Regions from separate parts of the Lacipirellula sp. genome, predicted to be linked through region 1. Evidence: riboswitches for the same ligand, from Rfam matches in the RefSeq annotation. Region 1 holds a riboswitch; the other holds the start of a gene.
What was found. Region 1 has a riboswitch for cobalamin ahead of ACQY7R_RS23105 (ribonucleoside-diphosphate reductase subunit alpha). Riboswitches for the same ligand answer to the same signal wherever they lie in the genome.

Region 1 (3,609 bases):
ACCGCCGTTTCGTCGGCCGAGGTGTTCAGCAAAATCTCCGTGCACAGGTTGCTGCTATGCACCACGCCCTCATGGTCCTGCGGCGAGCGGATGTTCGACGGATCTTTGAACGTGATCCAAGGGTGCCCCGTTTCGAACAGCCGCGTCAGCATCTTTCGCCACAAGTCGGCGGCGGGGACGCGGCGGAACAGCTCGATCTCCCCCTCGTCGGCCATCCGCTCGTACTGCTCGTAGCGAGCTTCGAACTCGCGGCCGTACAGATCGTGCAGGTCGCTCACTTCGTTCGGGCTGAAAAGCGTCCAATCGGCCTTCTGCCGCACGCGCTTCATGAACAGGTCGGGAATCCAGTTCGCCGTGTGCATGTCGTGCGTCCGACGGCGATCGTCGCCGGTGTTCTTCCGCAGTTCGAGAAACTCCTCGACGTCGAGATGCCACGTTTCGAGATAACTGCAGACGGCGCCTTTTCGTTTACCGCCTTGGTTCACGGCCACCGCGGCGTCGTTCACTACTTTGAGGAACGGAATCACCCCCTGGCTGCGGCCGTTCGTCCCGCGAATGTGGGAGTTGGTGGCGCGAATGTTCGTCCAATCGTTCCCCAGCCCGCCGGCCCATTTTGATAGCAGCGCGTTGTCCGACACCACCTTGAAGATGTGGCCGAGGTCGTCGCTCACGGTGCTGAGGTAGCACGAGCTAAGCTGCGGATGCGGCGTGCCGGCGTTGAACAGCGTCGGCGTCGCGGAAGTAAAGCGGAAGGTCGACAGAATCTCGTAGAACTCGATCGCCCGCTCTTCGCGGGCCGCTTCCCGCAGCGCCACGCCCATCGCCACCCGCATCCAAAAGTATTGCGGCGTCTCGATCCGCCGGCCGTTCACGTGCAGCAGGTAGCGGTCGTAGATCGCCTGCAAGCCGAGGTAATGGAACTGTGCATCCCGCTCCGGTTTCATCGCCGCGGCGAGTTTTTCTAGGTCGAACTCACGCAACTCCGCCGACAGTCGGCCCGCACGAATGCCGTCGATGATGTAGTGCTCGAACTGATGCTGATGGAGTCGATCGAGCGACCGCGCATCGGGCGTTTCGCCGAGCGCTTCCTGGTAGATAACGTTGCGCATCAGCCGCGAGGTGACGACGTCATACGCCGGATCGCGTTCAATCCGCGAACGGGCGGCCAGAATCTGCGCGCGGTAGATCTCGTTGATCGAGATCCCGTCGAAGACCGACCGCAGCACTTCGTCGACCAACTCCTCGACGTCGACAACTTCTTCGAACCCCGTCGCTGCCTCGGCGAGCCGCTTGCGAATCCGTCGCGCATCGAACGGCACGCGACTGCCGTCGGCGAGCGTCACCTGCACGGTTGGCGGCGCCGTGACGAGCGCTTCGCCGCGAATCGCCCGCATTTTGGCGTGTTCGGCGCGATAGATGATGTACCGCCGCGCGACGCGGTAATGGCCGCGGGCCATCAGCTCCATCTCGACGATGTCTTGGATACGCTCGACGCTCACCCCTTCGCCCTGATTCGCCAGCGGCGAGACGTCGTCCGACACCGACTGCAGCACGCCTGCCACGTCGGCGGCCACGTCGTCATCGAGCGGCGCACTGGCGGCGATGTTCAGTTCCGCGCGAAACGCATTGGCGATCGCGCCGCGGATGCGGTCGAGTTCAAACGGAACGTGACGGCCGTCGCGTTTGCGGACGATCCATTCGTGGGGGGCGCACAGCATGAGAGTGACTCCTCTCCCTATCGACCCGATAGGGGACAGCGGGTTTCCCGGAACCAAACCGGTGAACGCCGATCGAGGAATCGTGCGAGAGTGCAGTCGCGAGAGAGCCAGCGCTCGTCAACGAGCGGAAGCCAGCGAGTAATGACTGCGCGCAGCAGAATAACAACATCCTCGACCGTCCTTTCCCGAGAAGGTTCGGTAGACAAGCGGCTCAGTCCGATGACGTCCGGTCATCGCAATCCTGTAATTCTGAACCGCTCAGTCGCTGGCAGGTCTTCGGACTCGCGGACTGGCCGGCGGGCCTCGAAAGGACCTCCGGCGCCTAGTAGCCGTCGCTTCCCAGCCCTTGCGAGCCAGTGCTTATTGACGGCGTTCGTTTCCGCTTACCGCTGCGGGGCAGCCCTGGATTTGCACCAGGTTCCCTCTTGTCGCGACCACAATCGCTTGTGGTCGACCAGCAACGGGCGTCAACATACTGCGGTTCGAGGGCGATGTCCAGCGTCCGAGGGGAGAAGTTTTTTGTGCGCGATTTCGGGCTCAGTGAGCAAGGTGGAAGCAGAGTGGCGAGTCACGAAGAGCAGTTGCATTCAGGCCTGTAAGGCCGCGCTGTGATAGCCCAGGGCGTAGCCCTGGGAACATTGCGAACCACCATCGGTAGCCCTGTAAGGGCGCGCGAAGGTTAGCGCGCCCTTACAGGGCTTCGTTGTTGACGGCGGCGTTTTACCCAGGGCTGCGCCCTGGGCTTTCATAGCGCGGCCCGTTGGGCCTGAAGGCGATGCGTTCAGTGTGAGGCCTGCACTCATCGTGCTACTTCTTCGCGGCGTTCAACTTCACCGCTGCGCGGATGAGCGCCTTGAACGCGGTCGCCTTCACTTTGTCCCCTTCAAAAAAATCGATCGCCCGCCGCGCGTTGCCGTCGAGGCTCGAGTTAAAGAGCCCGCTCGGATCGGGGAGCGACGCTCCCTTGGCGAACGTCACCTTCACTTTGTCCTTGTATGTCTCGCCCGTGCAGAGGATGCCGCCTTGCGACCACGTCGGCACGCCCGCGGGATTCGACGGCTTCCGCCACTTCACTTCTTCGACCGCATCGGGAGCGGCCTGCTCGATGAGCTCGCGGATGCGCTCAAGCGTTTCTGTTCGCCAATCATCGAGATTCTCGGACGCTTTGCTCGCCATATGATTTCCTCGTGGATCTGACTACATCCGTTCCAGCGGCAACTTGCTCGCCTGCTTCACCCACTTAGCAAACTGCGCTTCGTTGAACTCATCATCCTCGCGGATATCGAGATACCGCACCTCCTTCTGCTTCGACTCGCCCGGCGGCAGCGGTCGCAGCGAGGAGCCTTTGAAGAACGCGACTTTCACGTACTTCGCAAAGCAGTGGAAGCTGAGGAACCACCCTTCCCCTTCGCGGCCGTAGAACGGCGAGTTCCACTTCACCGCCTTCGTCACGTCGGGCAGCGTCCGCGTGATGATCGCATCGAGTCGTTCGCCGAGCTCGCGCTTCCACTCCGGCATCGCCGCGATGTAGGCTTGCACTGGCTCGTCGCCGTAGCCCTTGGCGATTTGCGGATTGCCGCCGGCGAGGAGTTTTGGTTGCGCAGCGGCGGGCTTCGCGGCAGTTTTTTTCGGTGCTAGCTTCTTCGGTGTCTTCTTGGCCATGGCGTTTGTTTTTGTGTCGAGGGAATCTCGGCGCTGCACCAATCGTCGTGCGGCGATGGAGCGGTACAATGCGATTTTACCGGATTCTGCATCGCCGCTGAAGCAACCATGAACGCCGCCACTTACGCTCCCGGCCCGAGTCCCGACACCGTCCGCGCCCCTGATGGAACCTTGTTGACGGCCCCCGCCGATTGGTCGCTGCTGCCGCCGGGCGATGCGGCGCTCACTC
Region 2 (3,609 bases), 1.2 Mb from region 1:
TACGGCAACGTCGCTGGCGACAATGGTTACGGCATGTCGACTCGCGAAACGATGCTGCTTTACAACGACGAGTGCAACAACGTCGTGCACGTCGGCGGCAGCTACACCTACAACGAACCGGCCGGCAACACGCTGCGGCTGCGCTCGACGCCTGAAGTCGGCTTCACGCAGCTCGACTCCAACAATGTCACCGACTTCCCGATTCCGTTCTATGTGAACACCGGCTTCCTGCCGACCCAGAGCTACCAAGTCGTCGGCGGCGAACTCGCGGCAGGCTTCGGCTCGCTCGTGTTCCAATCGGAATACATGTACGCGATGCTCAACGAACCGACAGGTCCGCAATTGCAGTTCCCGGCCGGTTACGCCCAGGTCGGTTACGTGCTCACCGGCGAACGCCGCAACTACGATCACAAAACGGCGGCCTTCACTCGCGTCGTCCCCGACGTCAACTTCGGCAACGGCAGCTGGGGCGCCTGGGAAATCGCCGGCCGCTACTCGACGCTCGACCTCAACGACAAGTTCGTCCAAGGCGGTCACTTGCAAGATCTCACGTTCGGTTTGAACTGGTACCTTAATCGGTTCACGCGGTTCGAGTTCAACTACATCCATAACTTCCTCGACCGTCCGGTGGGGAACGACACCGAGTCTGACATCTTCGGCACGCGGGCTCAGTTCGACTTCTAACCCTAGCCCCGGGCTCCGCCCGGGGGTCGCGTCCCATACCACTGGATGATCGTCCCTACGGCGAACCTACCCCCGGGCGGAGCCCGGGCTAAAAAGACTACTAACCACGAAGGACACGAAGCTAATAGTTTTGATAAAGTCGTTAGACGCGGGTGGATGCTCACGCTGCATTCATCTGCGTCTATCGGCGTTCATTGGCGGTTCCATTTTTTTCGATCAACGGTGGCTGAAAACCATGGCTGAAGCTGACGACCCGCGGATTTACTTTGCCGCTGAGCGGACGTTGCTCGCGTGGGTTCGCACGGGGCTGACGCTCGTCGGCATGGGGTTCGTCGTCGCACGGTTCGGGTTATTTCTGCGGATCGTTCGCAACGCCCCCGACGCGCCGACGCATGCTGGGTCGACGTGGATTGGCGTCGGGCTGGTGATGCTCGGCTCGCTTGCGATCGGTGTTGCGGCATGGCAGCATGCGAAGTTCTGGCAGGCCCTCGCCAAGTCGCAACAGACGCAGCCCGGCGTGATGCGATGGTCGGTGATGTTTGCGTTGCTGATCTCGCTCATCGGTTTGGCCCTTGGCGGTTATCTGGTGGTCAGTGCGAACAACGCCGAAACGGGCCGGGCCGCGCAAACAACGTCCTCCTGAAGCCCACCCCAGTCATCCTGAGCGCAACGAAGAATCTGGAGTGCCGAGCGAGCCCCCAGATTCCTCGCCCCGCTCGGAATGACAGTGAAGCCGTAAACTACTCCCTCCGCAGCACTTACAGGCCCTCCTTACGCCGGCTAATTGGGCGCGTTAGACTCGATCTCTTAAGAGTTTGGTTCACCATGCGTTGGTGGTCGGCTGGGCACGTGTCGCTCGGCCGACGCAACAGGGAACTCCGGTGCGATTCCGGGACGGCCCCGCCGCTGTGACCAGGCGCGATTCGACGAACGCATCTTCAGCCATTGCCGCTGGACTTGTCGCTTAAGCGACAAGTCCGAACCCTGAGAGGGCTTCAAGCCTCGCCCAGGTTCACACGCGGCGAGAAGGCGAGTTTCGTCGAGCCTGGGAGTCAGAAGACCTACCACTGCATGCAGCAATGCGATTCGCTCCTGCGAGGGACGGGCGGATGGCGAGATAGTTTCGTCGTTGCCGCCGATTGTCTGGGCGATCTTCGTTTGCACCCCAGCAGGGTCGGCGAGTAATCGAGCCACGGCTCGCCCGCGACGAGACGGACGCAAGTGCTCATGCCCTGCCCGCCAGCCACCCGCCGCGAGTCGACCGCGCCGTTGCGCGGCTTCACGCTGGTGGAACTGCTGGTGGTGATCGCGATCATCGGCGTGCTCGTCGCGCTGCTGCTGCCGGCGGTGCAAGCAGCCCGTGAAGCGTCGCGGCGAAGTCGCTGTGCGAATAACCTCAAGCAGCAGGGGCTCGCGGCGATCGACTACGAGGGTCAGCGCCGCACGTTGCCGGCCGGCTGCATCGGTTGCTTGCCGCCGCAGGAAGGGGTGCAACTCTTCCTGTCGTGGAACTCGCAACTGCTGCCGTGGCTCGAACAAGCGGCGCTGCACGCCCGGCTCGACTTCACCAAGCCGTCGGACGAGACGCCCAACCTCCCCGCCGCGGCGCAGCAAGTCGACGTGTTCCTCTGCCCGAGCACGCTGCAACCCGAAACGGCGAGCGAATCGAATCTCTGGCGGGGCGCGGCGTTCACCGATTACGGCGGCATCTACGGCGTTGAAGGCGCCGGCCGCGATGCGCCGCTCAGCATCGATCCGAGCGAGTGGTTTGCCGGCCAAGTATTGGAGCCTGGATCGCTCGGCGTGTTCGTCTACGACGAGCCGGTCGCTTATCGGGACGTCGTCGACGGCCTCTCGCAAACGGTCGCCATCGCCGAGTCGCTGCTTCGCCGCCGCGTCGAGTGCGAGTGGATTAACGGCCAAAACGTGTTTGCTCAGGAGCAGGCGACGCCGATTAACTCGACCGAAGGACTCGAAAACGAGATTGGCTCGCCCCACGCCGCTGGTGCGCAGGCCGTCTTCTGCGACGGGCACGTCGCCTTCTTGAGCGAGCAGCTCGACCAACGCGTGTTGAACGCCATGCTGACCCGCGCGGGTGAGGAGGCGGCTCATGCTCCGTAGTGGTCGGCGACAGTTCATCGTAGCGCTCGCATGGTGGTCGCTCTGTTCAGCGATGTTGATTGGCGTCGGCACGCAGCCGGCGGCCGCGGGACCGGTCGCGTCGTTCGACGACGTCGAGTTCTGGGTCGGCACAGGAAGCAACCGCGCCGTCGTGGCGATCGAGTGGCTCACCGGGACGACCGAGCGGACGACGCTCGCGTGGGGGTTTCGTTGGGATGGAGCAGCGACGGGGCAAACGCTGCTCAATGCCGTGGTGACGGCCGATCCGCGGCTCTTCGCGAAGTCGGGCGGCTTCGGCGGCGGGTTGGGCTCGTCGCTCTACGGTCTCGGCTATGACGACGGCGACGGCGCGTTCGCGCTCGACGACGGCACGACGTTCAATGAAGCGGGGATCGCGCAAGTGAGCGGCCCGGCCGATCTCGCGAAAGCCGTCGACCCCGCCGACTACTACAACGAAGGCTGGTTCCGCGGGTTTTGGAACTATGGCTACTCGCACAACAATCCGTTCGCGGGCGGCTCGTGGACGGCCTCGCAGGTCGGCATGAGCAGCCGCGCGCTGCAAGATGGCGACTGGGAAAGCTGGGCCTATCATCCCGCGGTGAACCAGGCGGGCTTCCAGCAGTTTGCCGACAACCCGTTCGCCGCCCCCGCGCCGCCGATCGTCGGCAGCGCCGACTTCAATGGCGACGGCGTCGTCGATAGCGCCGACTTCCTCGCGTGGCAACGAGGCTACGGCATTGCTGCGGGCGCTGAGCCGAATCAGGGCGATGCCAACGGCGACGGCGCGGTCGACGCCGCCGACCT

Region 2: linked by a shared signal. The riboswitch ahead of ACQY7R_RS18310 (DUF1559 domain-containing protein) and the one ahead of ACQY7R_RS23105 (ribonucleoside-diphosphate reductase subunit alpha) in region 1 are both predicted to bind cobalamin.

The regions. Positions count from the first base shown of each region.
Region 1 is NZ_CBDIIC010000002.1:3,865,385-3,868,993, forward strand. Features, by position in the region: gene ACQY7R_RS23105 (ribonucleoside-diphosphate reductase subunit alpha) at 1-1,718, opposite strand, end outside; cobalamin riboswitch at 1,969-2,192, opposite strand; gene ACQY7R_RS23110 (DUF1801 domain-containing protein) at 2,526-2,894, opposite strand; gene ACQY7R_RS23115 (DUF1801 domain-containing protein) at 2,916-3,380, opposite strand; gene ACQY7R_RS23120 (DUF2293 domain-containing protein) at 3,489-3,609, shown strand, end outside.
Region 2 is NZ_CBDIIC010000002.1:2,676,808-2,680,416, forward strand. Features, by position in the region: gene ACQY7R_RS18300 (OprO/OprP family phosphate-selective porin) at 1-684, shown strand, start outside; gene ACQY7R_RS18305 (YidH family protein) at 920-1,327, shown strand; cobalamin riboswitch at 1,499-1,767, shown strand; gene ACQY7R_RS18310 (DUF1559 domain-containing protein) at 1,912-2,805, shown strand; gene ACQY7R_RS18315 (dockerin type I domain-containing protein) at 2,795-3,609, shown strand, end outside.